One region of the Tindallia texcoconensis genome, then DNA from elsewhere that is predicted to be linked to it. Evidence: a T-box and tRNA genes for the amino acid it is inferred to sense, from the RefSeq annotation. Region 1 holds a T-box; the other holds one or more tRNA genes.
What was found. The T-box of region 1 lies ahead of ACZ47N_RS02115 (valine--tRNA ligase). A T-box ahead of a tRNA ligase gene usually reads a tRNA of that ligase, here a tRNA-Val.
Positions count from the first base shown of each region.

Region 2: it has a tRNA-Val gene. The T-box ahead of ACZ47N_RS02115 (valine--tRNA ligase) is inferred to sense a tRNA for this amino acid. The anticodon was not compared.

Region 1 is NZ_AP042431.1:440,767-449,221, forward strand. Features, by position in the region: gene ACZ47N_RS02110 (bifunctional folylpolyglutamate synthase/dihydrofolate synthase) at 1-186, opposite strand, end outside; gene ACZ47N_RS02115 (valine--tRNA ligase) at 278-2,929, opposite strand; T-box leader at 2,985-3,213, opposite strand; gene ACZ47N_RS02120 (D-2-hydroxyacid dehydrogenase) at 3,304-4,263, opposite strand; gene ACZ47N_RS02125 (anaerobic ribonucleoside-triphosphate reductase activating protein) at 4,330-5,016, opposite strand; gene ACZ47N_RS02130 (AEC family transporter) at 5,051-5,998, opposite strand; gene ACZ47N_RS02135 (ribonucleoside triphosphate reductase) at 6,041-8,194, opposite strand.
Region 2 is NZ_AP042431.1:311,440-319,894, reverse strand. Features, by position in the region: gene ACZ47N_RS01595 (aspartate kinase) at 1-1,081, shown strand, start outside; gene ACZ47N_RS01590 (FAD-binding oxidoreductase) at 1,112-2,215, opposite strand; gene ACZ47N_RS01585 (RnfABCDGE type electron transport complex subunit A) at 2,230-2,817, opposite strand; gene ACZ47N_RS01580 (NADH:ubiquinone reductase (Na(+)-transporting) subunit D) at 2,817-3,446, opposite strand; gene ACZ47N_RS01575 (FMN-binding protein) at 3,439-4,056, opposite strand; gene ACZ47N_RS01570 (RnfABCDGE type electron transport complex subunit D) at 4,053-5,018, opposite strand; tRNA gene ACZ47N_RS01565 (tRNA-Val) at 5,178-5,253, opposite strand; gene ACZ47N_RS01560 (hypothetical protein) at 5,522-6,169, shown strand; gene ACZ47N_RS01555 ([Fe-Fe] hydrogenase large subunit C-terminal domain-containing protein) at 6,154-7,407, opposite strand; gene ACZ47N_RS01550 (NAD(+)/NADH kinase) at 7,438-8,244, opposite strand; gene ACZ47N_RS01545 (RluA family pseudouridine synthase) at 8,402-8,455, shown strand, end outside.

The DNA of each region.
Region 1 (8,455 bases):
AATTCGTTCGTTAAACCTTTGTATATAGGGGGATGTATATAGACCTACCCGAAACCCAGCAGCTGTTAATACAGACTGAATCATTGAACAGGTGGAGCCTTTACCATTGGTGCCGGCAACATGGATTACTTTTAATGACTTTTCCGGGTGATCCAGAAGTTTCAATAATCTACTGATATTTGTCAATCCTAATTTGCTTCCAAATTTATAGGTTCCATGTATATAGTGTAATGCTTCCTGATAATTCAGTGGGTAACCCTCCTTTTATCCTTCACTATTACTGTCGAAGTTCAGTAATGCGCTTTTCTACGTTTTTTATCATCTCTTCAAATTTTATTTGTTTTTGTTTTTCTTCTTCCACTAGTGCTGCCGGTGCTTTTTCAAGAAACCCTTTATTCTTAAGTTTTCCTTGTACTCGTTTAATTTCACCCTGTAATTTTTGCTCTTCTTTTTCTAGACGTTGAATCTCTTTTTCTATATCTACTAATTCTTCCAAGGGAATGAATAGTTCAGCTCCAGCAAATGATATGGAAACAGCTTGCTCTGGCACCATTTTTTTTGATTCGAGGAAATTTAGGCCTGACACAGATGCCAAGCTGGTTAAATATGGAGCTCCTTTTTCCAGCGTATCTTTTAGCTCTTTTCGGGCATTCAATACCATTAATGCTGCCTTTTTCGAGGCTGGTACATTCATATCAGCCCTGATATTTCGGATGCTTTTAATCACTTGAACCAGTTGGCTCATTTCTTCTTCCGCTTCAGGGTTAATCCAGTTTAATTGCGTTTCTGGCCATGGTTCTACCATGATATTTCCACGTTCCCCAGGTAAATTTTGCCAAATTTCTTCTGTAATAAAAGGCATAAAAGGATGTAATAGCTTCAAAATAGTTTGGAGCACTTCCATTAGAACTGCTTGTGCTGTATATCGAGCTCCTTGGTTGTCGCTATACAACCGAGTTTTACTCATTTCAATATACCAATCACAATATTCATTCCAAGTAAAGTCAAAAACTTTTTGCAATCCCAATCCAAGTTCAAACTTATCCAAGTTAGATGTTATTTCTTGTTCAACTCGCTGTAATCTGGATAGAATCCACCGGTCTTCAAAGGTCAACTCATGTTCTCCTTGTCTGAGAAGCGGCATCTCATCATCTACATTCATTAATAGGAAGCGGGTAGCATTCCATAACTTGTTGGCAAAGTTTCTACTGGCTTCCAATCGCTCATCATGAAATCGAAGATCGTTGCCTGGGCTATTTCCTTGAATTAGGGTAAAACGAAGGGCATCCGCTCCATATTCATCGATCACTTTAAGTGGATCGACACCATTCCCCAGTGATTTACTCATTTTACGACCTTCCGCATCCCGTACTAATCCGTGTACTAAAACATGTCTAAAGGGAACATCCTGACATATTTCTAAACCACTAAACGCCATTCGCACTACCCAGAAAAAAATGATATCATATCCAGTTACCAATACACTAGTAGGATAGAATTTCTCAAGTTCTTTTGTTTTTTCTGGCCACCCTAAGGTTGAGAATGGCCAAAGGGCAGAACTAAACCAGGTATCCAGTACATCCTCATCTTGAAGAATATGATTTCCCTTACACTGGGAACATTCTTCTGGTTCTTCTCGAAGCACCATCATTTCACCGCAATCCTGACAGTAATATGCCGGAATTCGATGCCCCCACCACAGTTGCCTTGAGATACACCAGTCGCGGATATTTTCAAGCCAGTGGAAGTATATTTTACTAAACCTTTCTGGAACAAACTTTGTCTCCCCATTTTTCACTGCATCTATGGCAGGTTTTGTAAGAGGATCCATATGCAAAAACCATTGCTCCGATGTAATTGGTTCCACCGCAGTATCGCAACGATAACACTGACCTACGTTATGCACCCTTTCCTTAACTGCAACCAGCAACCCTAGGTTCTCCAGATCTTCCACCATTTTTTTTCGTGCTTCGTATCGACCCATCCCCTTATATGGCCCACCATTTTCATTTATGCTAGCATCCTCATTCATGACTTTGATTTGTGGTAGATCATGACGAAGTCCTACCTCAAAATCGTTAGGATCATGTGATGGTGTAATTTTAACAGCGCCAGTACCAAATTCTGGATCTACATACTCATCTGCAATAATCGGTATCTCACGATTCAATAACGGAAGCACCACCGTCTTTCCGATTAAATGTTTATAACGTTCGTCTTCTGGATGAACAGCCACTGCCGTATCTCCTAGGATGGTTTCTGGTCTTGTTGTTGCAATTTCAATGTAAAGAGTTTCGTCTTTCAAAGGATAATTTACATGCCAAAACTTTCCGCTTTTTTCCTCATGTTCTACTTCGATATCTGAAAGTGATGTTTTACAATCAGGACACCAGTTAATAATACGATTTCCACGATAAATCAAGTCTTTTTCATAAAGACGCACAAAAAATTCCTTAACGGCCTTATTACATCCTTCGTCCATGGTAAATCGTTCACGAGACCAATCGCAGGAATTCCCCAATTGCTTCATTTGGTCTACAATTTTACGACCATAATTATCACGCCAATTCCATGCTTCCTTTAAAAAGCCATCTCTACCAATTTCTTTTTTGCTAAGGCCTTGTTCCTGTTTAATTTTATCCACAACTTTTACTTCCGTAGCAATACTAGCGTGATCAGTTCCTGGTAGCCAAAGTGTTTCAAAGCCACGCATTCTTTTGTAACGAGCAAGAATATCTTGCAATGTCTGATCTAGTGCATGTCCTAAGTGCAGCTGTCCTGTAATATTAGGTGGTGGCAATACAATACAAAAGGGTTCTTTTTCGGAATTTGGATCAGCCTTAAATAAATCTTTGTCCATCCAGTCTTTATAAACTTTTTTCTCAAAGCTTTTGGGATCATAGTTTTTTTGTAATGTTGTTTCCATCATTTATACCTCCTAAATCTATTATTCAAAAACAAAAAAGCCTTCTCTTCCTTATAACCATAAGGACGAAAAGACTTCGCGGTACCACCCTATTTCCTTACATCTATCCCAATGCAAGACTCTCTTTTGGAGGATAACGGTTCCACTCCGTCTGAACATACACACATTGCTTCCGTTCAGATGCTCTGAAGTTACTTTAGCAACCAGTCATCTTAAAACCTTTCAGCCAAGGGTTTTATTCTCTGTAGATTCTTTTGCTGCCTACTCTTCTTCATCATCGCTGATCCTTATAACTATTTTATTGACCTCATTATATCTTTTTTGTTTTTTTTGTCAAGGTCATCCTTTTTGACTAGAATTGCTGTGGCTCAATCTCTTTAATATCCTTTGTTTAAATCCACCAGGTTAATCATATTACCATTTCCACCTTGATATACCCGTAAATTATTTTGCAATATAGGCATAAACTTTTCCATGTATTTCATGGATTCTCCGCACATATGGGGCGTAATCACCACATTCTCCATTTTCCATAAGGGACTGTCTTCTGGTAAAGGTTCTGTCTCAAACACATCTGATACCAGCCCTCTAATGGCACCAGTTTGTAATGCTTCAATCATATCTTCTTCATTAACCGTACCTCCTCTTCCCATATTAATAAGACATGCCTCTTTTTTCATAATGGAAAATAAGGATTTATCGATTATTTTTTGTGTTTTATGTGTTTCTGGCAGCAGATTGATAATGTAGTCACTCTCTTTAAAGATCATCTCTATCTCTTCTATGCTTACTACTTTCTCCACATATGGAATCGTATCTGGGCTATTCTTTATTCCAATGACCCGCATTCCCATTAAGGATGCTTTTTTTGCCACTTCCTGACCAATACTGCCCAGTCCTAAAATTCCAACCGTAGCGCCAAAAATCTCGTTTTGAGGTACTTTTCTAGACCAAGTATGGTGAAGTTGATTACGCATCATACAATGAATATTTCTTGCTAGCATAATCATGCTGGCAATAGCATACTCTGCCATATGAATCCGATGTACGCCTTTTCCATTGGTTATAATGACGCCTTTTCCATGAAGTTCTTTCAGCGGAAATGCATCCACCCCAACGCTCAAGGCTTGAAGCCATTTTAGCTTTTTCCCTTTCTGGATCACCGCGGCATCGCAAGGAAAAGTTACCACTACATCTGCATCTTCAATGACCTCTTCTAACTGTTCTGGTTTGTTGACAAATACAGTTTTTTTAAACACTTCTGGATCTATCAAATCATTTATTGCTTTTTCTGAATAGGATAAATATGCAGGGATGTTAAATACTATTTTACTCATTGTAGGCTCCTTTCAATAGAGACATAGGTCTACATCTTCACTATAGATTACACCTATCATTGCTTTTTACAGACGAAGGATAACTTCATGAAACCAAGGTCTTATTTCATTTTGAATGGAGATTAATTCTTCTTTGGGATAAGGTGTTAATTGATGCTTTCCTGCCAAAACATTTTGTCCATCTCTAAAATTTTGTATCACAAATTTCTTTGCTCCTTTTAGCCAAAATGCGATTTTGATGAGGTCTTCTCTATCCAACAATTCACGACAAACCGTTGTTCTGAACTCGTATGAATGAACGCCTTCCGTGATGAGATCGATACTCTGTTGAATTGCTTTTACATCAACTTCCAACCCTGCAACTTGATTATACTTTTCCATGGGTGCTTTTACATCCATGGCAACGTAGTCCAGGAGTCCTTGTGCTATCATTTCTTCTAATGCTTCAGGCTTGGTTCCATTGGTGTCTATCTTTATTTTATAGCCCATCTTACGAATTTTGGTGGTTAGTTCAATCAAATTCTCCGATAACAAACATTCCCCTCCAGATAATACAACCGCATCCATTAAATGAGCTCTTCTAGATAATTCTTTTAACGTGTCTTCTTCCTCTAGGCTTGGACCTTTAAAGGAAATAAGTTCTGCATTATGGCAATAGGGACATTTTAAATTACACCCTCTGAAAAAAAGCACCGTCGATAATCCGTTAGGATAATCAATTAAAGATGTTTTTTGAATTCCTCCAATTGGCATTGTACCACTCCATTCAGATCCATCTTTCTTTATATTATATTATTCCTGTGCTACGAAAAGCAAATACAAAAAAGGTCATGGTCAAAACCGACAAAAGGGTGCTAATCATAATAATATTAGAAGCTAGATCTTGGTCTGCATTCATGGCAGCTGCCATAATAAAAGATACTGTAGCCGTGGGAACGCCAGTCAGTACATAGATCAATACAATATCTTCACCAGAATATCCCATGAATACTGCCGCAACCACTGCAAAAAACGGCAATATGATTAGTTTAATGCCACTAGCTAAAAGAGCTGGCATCATATTTTGGGAAATATGACGGAAACTAAAAGAAGCTCCGATCGCAATTAATGCTAAAGGCGTGGCAACAGAGGCAAAATAATGTATCGTTCTGTCCATCACCAAAGGCATTTCCACCGGTAGTAAGGACATGCCAATCCCTGCCGTAATGGCTATAATAAGAGGGTTTTTAGCTATATCTCCCAATGTATTGAGAAGACGAATGTGGCTGTCTTTCTTTTTACCAGCATAAGTAAGGATAATCACAGACAGTATATTGTACAGTGGAACTATGATGGCAACAGCTAAGGGCCCCTTCAAGGCAATTCTCCCAAGAATGTTTTCCATTAATGAAAATCCAATATATAGAAAATTACCTCTGAAAGCTCCTTGAGCAAAGGCTCCTAGCTGATGAGCGTCCCGTATCAAAAAACTACCTACTATCCACGAGAAAACAGCCCCACCCACCGTAGCCACGGCTACAAAAATAATGAACCTAATATCAAAATACTCTTGTATAGAGGTTCTAGAGACATCATAAAAAAGTTTTGCAGGTAATGCGACATAAAAAACCATGAAGTTGGCTTGTTTAATAAAGTGATTATCAATCAGTTTTTTATATTTCATCAGATAACCAATGCACATCACTAAAAAAATAGGCAATGCTGTTGATATGCTAAAGAAAAAGTTTTCCACCATTAGTTGTCTTCCTTTTCTGAATGAAGTAATAAGTACCTCTCTTTAACCAGCCAGACTTTTTTTAGATCCTTTTGCAGGCACTTCAGTAGAAACATCCTTTTGTGCCTCAATACTCTCTTGCGGTTCAAATTCTACTCTGTCTTTAAACTCTTCTTTTTTTCCTTTGTTCCAAGATTGTACTGGTCGATGAAACCCTACCACTCGAGTCCACACTTCTGTATCTTCACCACAATCAGGACATTGGAAATGCTCTCCTTTAATATAGCCATGCTGCTGACAAATGCTGTAAGTCGGTGTAATAGTCATATATGGCATATGAGAGTTTTCAAAACTTCTTTTTAAGAGAAGCTTTGTTGTTTCTACATCTTTGATTTCTTCACCAATAAATCCGTGGAAAACCGTTCCTCCAGTATATTGTGTTTGGAGTTTTTCTTGAGCTTCAATGGCTTCAAAGATATCCTTGGTATGACCCACTGGCAATTGAGTGGAATTGGTATAATATGGTTCTTCTGTTCCCTGGGCAATAATTCGAGGGTACATGGCTTTATCAATTCTGGCAAAACGGTAGGAGGTTCCTTCCGCAGGGGAGGCCTCTAAATTCCATAGACTCCCTGTCTCTTCTTGAAATATTTGAATAACCCTATTCATAAATTCCATTATTTCTATTGCAAATTCTTGCCCATTCTCAGTTGTGATATCTTCTCCCATCAAATTCAGACACGCTTCGTTCATGCCATTCAAGCCAACGGTTGAGAAGTGGTTTTTAAAATATTCTCCTGTAGCCTCTTTAACTCCTTGTAAATAAAACCCAGAATATGGGTAAAGGCCTGCTTCCATATAATTCTCCAAGACAACTCTTTTCTCTTCGCAAATTTCCTTCGCTAACTCCATCAGCTTACGGACCTGTCGCTTGAAATCCTCCATGTTTTCTGAAGTATACCCTATTCTTGCCATATTCAGGGTTACTACATTGATAGAGCCGGTCATAGGATTTGCTCCAAATAAGCCGCCACCTCTTTTTCTTAGTTCCCGATTATCTAAGCGAAGTCGACAACACATACTCCGAATATCTTCTGGTGCCATATCCGAATTCAAGAAGTTGGCAAAATACGGAGTTCCAAATTTTCCAGTCATTTCCATAATAGCATCGGCAACTTGGGAATCCCATGGAAAATCAGGTGTTATATTAATCGTTGGAATCGGAAAACTAAATGCTCTTTGAGCTCCATCTCCCTCCATCATCACTTCACAAAACGCTTTGTTAAATAAATCCATCTCTTTTTGAAATTCACCATAGGTTTTATCAACGGTTTCACCGCCAATAATTGCTGGCTGATTCTTCAGTAAAGGATGCGGTGCAATGTCTAAGGTAATGTTTGTGAATGGAGTTTGAAATCCAACTCGCGTTGGTATATTTAAATTAAAAACAAATCGCTGCAATGCCTTTTTTACTTGGCTTAAGGTTAATCCATCATAATAGATAAAGGGCGCTAGGTACGTATCGATACTGGAAACTGCTTGAGCTCCTGCGGATTCACCCTGCAGCGTATATAATAAGTTTACCAATTGTCCTAGTGCTGTTTCAAGGTGTCTTGGTGGTTTTGATTCCACTTTTCCTTGAGCCCCTTTAAATCCTTTTTTAAGAAAATCTTCCATATCCCATCCACAGCAGTAGGGCGCTAGTAACCCCAAATCATGTATATGAAGATCTCCTCTGATATGAGCATCCCTTAATTCCTTGCGATAAATTTTGTTAAGCCAGTATTTCGAACTAATCGATTCAACAATATGATTGTTTAACCCCTGAAGTGAAAAACCCATATTGGCATTTTCATTAACACGCCAATCATCCAGATTTACATATTCTTCAACCATTTCTTCCGCATCCATAAATAGATTCTTAACTTCCCGAATCTCTTCTCTTTTTCTTCGATATATAATGAATGCCTTGGCTGTCTTTGCATGCCCCTCTTCTATAAGCACTTTTTCCACCAAATCTTGAATGTCCTCTACAGATGGTATGCTAGCCCTATAGGTTTCATTAAGGATATCCACTACCTTTTTCGCCAGCACTCCTGCTCGTATTTCATCATCTCCACCTACTGATTTTGCTGCAGCAAAAACAGCATCTTTTATTTTCGTTTTTTGAAAATCGACAATTTCGCCGTTTCGTTTTTGTATTTTTGTTATAGCCAATGTATAGAGCCTCCCTTATTTAGTGTGAATCATGTTTTTCGATACTACATATAGTATACTTTAACGGATTTTCTACTGTTTTCAAAACGCTGTATTTCGTCAAATTTCAAATTCTAAACTGTCATTCTACGTTTTTCATCCTCTATCCTTTATTTTATAGCATTTACATTTACTGGTAAAATTTAACCGTTGACATATGCGATTCCTCTGATGTCTGTTGTTATTACTAAATAGTAAGAGCCCTTATCTAATTCCTTCTAA
Region 2 (8,455 bases), 130 kb from region 1:
GACTGAATTAGCTAAAAAAGTATCTCAGAATCCAAATGCTAGAGAAATGGATGTGTTATTAACAACAGGAGAACAAGTATCTATTTCACTTTTGTCCATGGCTTTATGGGAGCAAGGAACGTCAGCCATTTCATTTACAGGAGGACAGCTAAACATTCGGACCACCTCTATTCATCAGAAAGCAAGAATTCTTGATATTGATGTGAGTAAAATTCATCAAGAGCTGGCAAAAGATAAAATTGTAGTAGTGGCAGGTTTTCAGGGGGTAGGAAAAGATCAAGCACTGACTACCTTAGGTAGAGGTGGAAGTGACACCTCTGCCGTTGCTCTGGCGGCGAAGTTGCAAGCATCTTGTGAAATTTATACGGATGTGGATGGGATCTATACAATGGATCCCAAAAAACTTAAGAATGCTAAGAAACTGGAGTCCATCGCTTCGGAAGAAATGATGGAAATGGCTAGTCTTGGTGCTGGTGTGCTTCACCACCGGTCGGTAGAATTGGCCCATAAATTTCGTGTTCCTCTGTATATTGCGTCGGCTTTTGATTCGGTTTCTGGAACGAAAATTGTGAATGGAGGCAGCAAAGAAATGGAAGAGAGTGTCGTTACAGGGATGACTTCTAGCCATTCGGATATTCAGGTTACGTTGATGTATCTGCCGGCTAACATGAATAGTTTACGCCGAATTTTCTCTGAAATGGCTGAACAGGAAGTGAATGTAGATATGATTTCTCAAATGACAGCTAGTAAAAATAGAATGCATGTAAGCTTTACTGTTCCGAGAGAGGACTCGGATGTAGCAAGAGGAATGATGGAGTCTTGGAAAAAAGAAGATGATGTTATTCAATGGGAAGTGAACGAAAATATTGTTAAAATGGCTATTGTAGGCTTAGGGATGAGGTCTCATTCTGGTGTTGCGGGAAAAGTTTTTGATTTACTGGCATCGAATCAAATTGAAATAAAAATGGTTACTACATCAGAGATTAATCTTTCTTGGGTGATTGATGCAAAAGATGAGCAAAAAGCCATACAAGCAATAGGAGAAGGATTTAATTTAGCGGATACAGAGATAGTGTTATAGACAATGCCCCTTTGAGAAAAGGGGCATCTTTTATCCAAATTCATCGTAGAAAATCACATCATCTGTTAATCCTTTTTCTTTGAGCTTTTTAACGGCTGAGTCAATCATTACTGGGCTGCCGCAAAGATACACTTCTTTGTTTTTTGCATCATGAAGGTACTTTTCGATAGAATCTGTGACTCGTCCTCGGTCTCCAGTCCATGGATCATCATCACTGAGTCTGGATAATACTGGCTTGTAGGAGAAGTTAGGAATTGATTTTTCAAAAGCCTGCATTTCATCTGCTAAAATCAAATCTTTTTCTGTTTTAGCACCAAAGAAAAAAGTTGTCTTGCGTTGGATACCCTCTTCTTTCAGCTGATAGAGGATGCTTCGTATTGGGGCGAGTCCTGTACCTACGGCGATGAGGATAATTTCAGCATTGCTATCTTTTTTTAGATAGAAATCGCCAAAGGGCCCATTGAACGAAATTTTATCGTTTTCGCTCAAAAATTGGTGAACATATGTTGTGACCAGGCCCTCTTCTACATAACCAATAATTAGCTCAATATTCTCTTTATTAGAAGCAGAAGATGCTAGTGAATAAGCTCGAAAGACTTCTTCTGGATTTCCAGGGTAAGGTGGAGCTAATAATTGTACATACTGACCTGGCTTGAAATTAATTTCTTGACCATCGGTAATTCGAATGCGTAAAAACCTAATAGTATTTGTTAATTCTTTAATTGTATCAACGACAGCCTCGTATTTTTTAGCCGTAAGAAGATCTTCAGGGATGCTAAGGTCCATGTTGGATTTAACTTTTACCTGACAGGATAATCGGACATTGTGTTTTTTATCTTCTTCCGTAAGAAAAGACGTTTCTGTTGGAAGAACAGGACCTGCACCATGGTTCACACTGCATTTGCAAAGTCCACAGGTACCTTTTCCACCGCAGGCTGAAGGCAAGAAAAGCTCCTGTTCATTTAGTGTACTTAGAAGTGTACTTCCGCCTTCTACAATGAATTCTTTTTCATTATTAATGGTAATAGAGCATTGGCCATAGTTTGCAATATACTGGTTGGCAAGTGTTAGCAATAAAGCTAAAGTTCCAGAAATACAGCTCATGATCCCTACGGTGATGATGATTTGCGTCATGTTTCAAGCCTCCTTTACTGTACATTGGCGATGCCTGAAAATCCGATAAAGGCTAAAGCCATTAAGCCGATGATAATGAGTGTAATACCTGCACCCTCAAGCCCTTTTGGAACAGGTGCGTTTTTGATTTTTTGGCGAATTCCTGCTAAGGCTACAATAGCTAGAGTCCACCCAACGCCAGATCCAAGTCCGAAAAATGCAGATTGTATCAAATTATAGTCTCGGATGACCATGAATAAAGATACACCGAGAATGGCACAATTCACAGTAATCAGTGGAAGAAATATTCCTAAGGAATAATACAATGTTGGAACATACCGTTCTACAATCATCTCAACTAATTGTACAAAGGCAGCGATTAAGATAATGAAAACAATAAAACGAAGATACTCTAGATCGTATGGAATTAATATGAGGTGGTAAATTAAGTAGTTAAGGATAGAGGTTCCAGTCAAAACGAATGTTACAGCTTGACCAAGACCCCATGCTGTTTTTATTTCTTTTGAAACTGCAATAAAAGAGCACATTCCAAGAAAGTTAGCTAGAATCATATTGTTGGTGAAAATAGATGCCATTAAAATGACCATTGGATTAATGTCCATTACTTAGCACCTCCTGTTGCGGGTTTGTTTCCATCTTTATCTGGAATATAAGTATTAGCAATCCAAATGAGAATTCCTAACATAAAGAAGGCACCAGGGGGCATAATCATAAAGACCCAATTGGTCCATCCTTCACCAAGTATGTTGATGCCGAATAATGAACCAAAGCCCAATAATTCACGAAAAAAAGCGATGAATAGCAATACACCACTGTATCCAACCCCAGAAGCAATGCCATCAATAAAGGAGGTTAAAGGCGGGTTGTTTTGTGCAAAAACTTCACATCGGCCCATGATAATGCAATTTGTTATAATGAGCCCAACGTAAGGACCTAAGGCGTCACTCATGCTGGGCCAATAGGCTTTTAGCACAATGTCTACAATAATTACATAAGCTGAAATAATAAGGGTTTGTACCATCATTCGAATATGTTTTGGCGTGAATTTTCGGATAATGGAAACAGTGAGGCTGGAAAATGAAGCAACAAAGATTAGGCCAATCCCCATAACCATTGAATTGATCATTAGGTTGGTAACCGCAAGTGCAGAGCAAATACCTAAAATTTGGCGAAAAACGGGATTGTCTTTAAAGACACCGAGAGAAAATATGTTTTTAATTTTTCTAATCATGCTTTAAAGCCTCCCGAGTTTCTGACATGAATTCTTGCAAATTGTTATTAAATATATCGCGTACAGCATTTGAAGTACCAGTAGCTCCAGAAATAGCATCAACTTGTGCTTTGGGATCAGGGGTATATACAAGGAACTTTTCTGACTCGTCAGGATCGATTTCTATTCCTCTGAATTGTTCCTTAAAGGATTCTTCATCAATACGGGCTCCTAGGCCTGGTGTTTCGTTATGAGATAGAAATTCAATGCCCAACACTTCTTTGAAATCCGTTGAAAGAGAGACTAACCCTCTTAGTTCACCCCAAACTGCGCTTCCTGAAATAGGAATAATATAGGCCATGAGCTGATTATTATGATCATACCCTTCAAAAATCTTTTTTCCATTGACTTCAATTTCTTTGACATGTGTTTCATATACCATGTTAACGTGTTCAGCATTTCGATTTTCTGGCATTTTATCTAAGACATAAAGAAATGAAAGTTGGTCGGAAAGCTGTTCGTTTAACTCAATTCTCTCGATGGTAACAGCGTTAATACTAGCTAAGACAGAGGTATAAATTACCGTAACGACTATCATGAATAGAATTGGTTTAAAACTGAACTTTTTCATGCGTTCACCTTCTTTCGAGAAGCTTGGTAGGCTTTTACGCCTTCGTCCATAATCGGAACAAAGGTATTCATAATGAGGACAGAAAAAGCTGCACCTTCAATAAAGATTCCGAAATGACGGATAGTGACGGTGATAATGCCAATTAAAAAGCCGTAGGCCCATTTGGCTGGAATGGTCTTTGGGGCTGTAATAGGATCGGATACAAAGTAGATAGAAGTAAAAAGAAATCCACCAGTAAAAAAGCCATATAAAGGATTTGGCACGTTCTCTATGCTGGACATAAAAAGAATACTGTGCATCGTTAAAAATCCAGTTAAAGATGCAAATATAGGCCTCCAATCAGTGATTTTTCGACTAAGAAGAAATAAACCGCCTATTAGAATGAGGATGGCACTTGTTTCTCCCAAGGAGCCAGAAGTATAGCCCCACAATACTTCGCTTGATGATAGCATTTCACCGGAAGAGCGGAAGGCTGGCATGGGAGTTGATTCCGATACGGTATCAAGAACTGGTGTTATGTATTTTGCAAATCCACCAGGAAACGAAGTGGCAGCATGATTCCAAGAAGCAGTTAGGTATTCGGGAAAAGAGACATATAGAAACATTCGTCCTACCAGTGCTGGATTAAATACATTCCGACCGAAGCCACCAAAAGCTTCTTTAGCAAAGAGGATTCCAAAGACGATTCCTACAATAGCTACCCAATAAGGGGTTGCTACTGGAAGAGAAAGAGTGAAAAGCACACTGGTTACCAAAACAGCTTCTGTAATTTTACCTCCTCTTTTTTGTGTGAAAATATATTCTGTAGCGGTGCCGGCAGCAATTACAACTACCATCAATGCTAGAACCCTTAATCCAAAAAGATAGACAGCTCCAAGGGTTAGTGGAATCAGACTGATTAAAACACTTCGCATGATGGGTTGACGCTGAAAAAATACCGACCATTTGCTTTGTGCGACCATATGCATGACCTCCATGTTTTTAAAATCTGTAATTCTTTTACCCGATATTGGAAGTAATAAAACAAAGGAATTTATTTATAGGTAAAAAGTTAAGAGGATGGAAAAGAAGTGTATAAAAAAACTGAGTATCCATTAGATACCCAGTTTTTTTATATGATATGGTGGGGAATGAGGGACTTGAACCCACGGCTTTATCCACGTCAAGGATATACTCTACCAGCTGAGTTAATTCCCCAATTCAGCATAGTATTATTTTACCATACTTTATGCTATGTTGTAAATATACTATGTGTAATTATACCTAGTATTTAAGAATGGATGCTACAAGTTTGTTTCCTGGTATAATCGTTATTCACCTTATAGGATGATTGAAAAGATTCTTTGAAAAAGGAATGTGGGCAAGGTAAGGATCGATGATAGAGACATAATATGATATAATAATTGAATTGAACTTGCTACTTTAAAACAGTTTCCAATAAAAGCTAGTCTTGGAGTGTGGAATGATGATAGTACAAAAAAATAATGGAATAAGGCTCAAATATTCAAAGAGAGACCTGAGAGAAAGAGTCGATGGCTTTAGGGGAATAATAGAAAAATACAAGTATTACGAAGAGCGGATTGATGAAGAACTGTTTTTTTATCCCAAAGGGCTTCATGGACCGACCCATATTCAGCGGGTTTTAATGCTTAGTCTTTTTATCAGTCGGCTTTGTCGGTTGTCGGAAAGACAGGAAGATATACTCTTGTTTTGCAGTATGTATCATGATATAGGGCGTCATCATGATGGTGTAGATCCATGGCATGGAGCAGCTAGTGTTGATAAAATGAAAAAGATCAAAAGGAAAATACCTTTATTATCAATACCAGAACAAGAGATTGCTACGGTGATTATCCAACATCATTCCATAGAGGATGCACATGCCCTTAAAGAGCATGAAAAACTTCAAAAAATATGGGATCCAGACGCTTATCAGCAATTGCAGCGACTGTTTCCATTATTCAAAGATGCAGATAATTTAGATCGTGTTCGGATAAACGATTTAGATGAACGTTATCTTCGGCGAGAAGAAAGCATACGGCTTTCTTCATTAGCTAAGGAGATGTTTCTTTATCATCAAAAGCAATCTGATTTAACTTATTTTTTAAAATAAGTTTTTTTGATCAGTACGACACAATCTTCTATGGTTGCACGTTGTTGAACAATATCTTCAGCAAATGCACGGCAAGATGGCGCACCGCAAGCTCCACAATCGATATCCGGAAGCTGCTTAAGTGTATCTTCCACTTGTTCTAGCTTTATAAGTGCTTTGGATAAGTCTTTATCCAATTTTGTGGAATGGAGAGGATGAATTGGTTTGGTGAAAAGAAATTTCTCTGCTTTGACACTGGGTTTATCAACGATGACATCTTGAAAATTTCGAGAGATCACTCGAATACGACTTTGAGCAATATACGGGTTCTCTACATTAAGACTTCCACCAACACATCCATTAATGCATGCTTGGCATTCGAGAAACTTAAGGTGACGCATTTTTCCATATTCTATTTCCTCTAATACGTTGATTACATTGTCGATTCCGTCTACAGCCATGTATTCGTCAATGCCAATTGCGGCAGCTTGACCTCCAATCCGTGACCAATTGATGCCAGCTGAAGAAGGGTATACTTTTTGGTTAGAAAACCTCTTTCCTTTGTCCCATTTTAGTACGCGGTTAACATTGCCAAAGACACGGTGAATCGGCAATGACATGCTGACGTTTGTTTGGTTGGTGCCGAGTGGGTTCATAAAACTCATGATGCGAGCTGGACAGGGGGTTGTATAATAAACACCGATTTCTTTGGCCTTAAGCCCATACTTGCGCATGGCTTCTTCTCGAGCCAAGTAGGCTGCAATTTCCACTGGTGAGTCAATAGGAAGAATGTGATGGATTAATTCTGGAAAACGCAGTTGAATTAATCGGATGATTGCTGGACAAGAGGAAGAAATAACAGGTGTTTTTTTCTGTAGCTGTAAATATTTTTGTGTAAACCCAGTGACAATGTCAGCTCCTTTAGATACTTCGAATACTTCTGTACAGCCAATGCTCTTGATAGCCGAAAGAATAGATTGTGGAGGAATTTCTGTTTCGAATTGACTGTAAAGAATAGGATCTACGAGTGAAACTTTGAGAGCGTAATTAGAAACACCACGATATCCCTTGATGACACCATAAAAAGCGTTATATGGACACGCAGATATACACGCGCCGCAATTGATGCATTTTTCATGCATAATACTTGCTTTTTCGTTTGTAACACGAATGGCTTCCGTAGGACAACGTTTGATGCAATTGGTGCATCCGATACATTTATCTGGATTTAAATTGATGGGATGATAGTTGGAAGGCATATGAAATTCTCCTTATTTCCTTTGAAATGGCTACAGAAACTTGGTGATAACTTTGTTCCAAAAATCATGTTGATTTAGTCTTAGCATTCGGATAGGTCTACATCCTAGAGAGATGCTTATTTGTTTAAACCAAGTTAGTGGCTGTTCGATACCATCTGCTGAGATTAAAACATAGCTTTCGGGCTCTCTTTCTGGCATGATATATATATGAGCACTGGGTGGAAAGATAACACTAGAGGTGAAACAACGATAAACATTGGTGTTGATTGGTGCTAGGGGCGTAATTTGAAGGACTTCCAGGCTTGGGTCTACAATACTTCCTCCAGCAGAATAACTGTAGGCGGTGCTTCCGGTAGAAGTCGATACTAAGATTCCATCACCACTAAAGGTTTGGATAAGTTGACCGTTTACGGTGATTTTAAGGTGGATTGGTTTACAACGATTGCTTTTGACGACGACTTCGTTGATTCCATGGAGGGTATAAGATCCTTTTTCGGAATGAATTTCTGCTTTCAAGGGATTCATATCTTCTAGGATATACTCGCATGATCGTAGTCGTTCTAAGAGAAAGTCAATCTGATCTGGCTTAATCTCAGAAAAAAAACCTAGATGGCCAGTATTGATAGAAACGACGGGAATAGTTGGAAATGATAAATCATGCATGGTTTTTAAAAAGGATCCGTCACCACCAATGCAGATGATTAAATCGGTGGTAGAATCTAGCTGACTGGTCCAAGTGAAACCGTGTATTTTTAGTTTTTTCTTTAGTAAGGTTTCTGTCTCCAGGGAGAGGGGGATTGAATTGCTTAAAACACAGATGTTGTTAATGGAAGACATGATAGTTTCCTCCCTATTTCTATTAAAGAATATAATCCTATTTGTTTATCATAACCATACACATATAAGAAATAAAAGTCAAACATGATTTGATGATCCTGTTAAAGATTTAGTTGATCTCTATAATAAAACCCAGATTAGAAAGGTATGTGAAGAAATGATATATAAGAAAGAACAAAAATACAATCAGATTCTCTACCATGTAGATTTA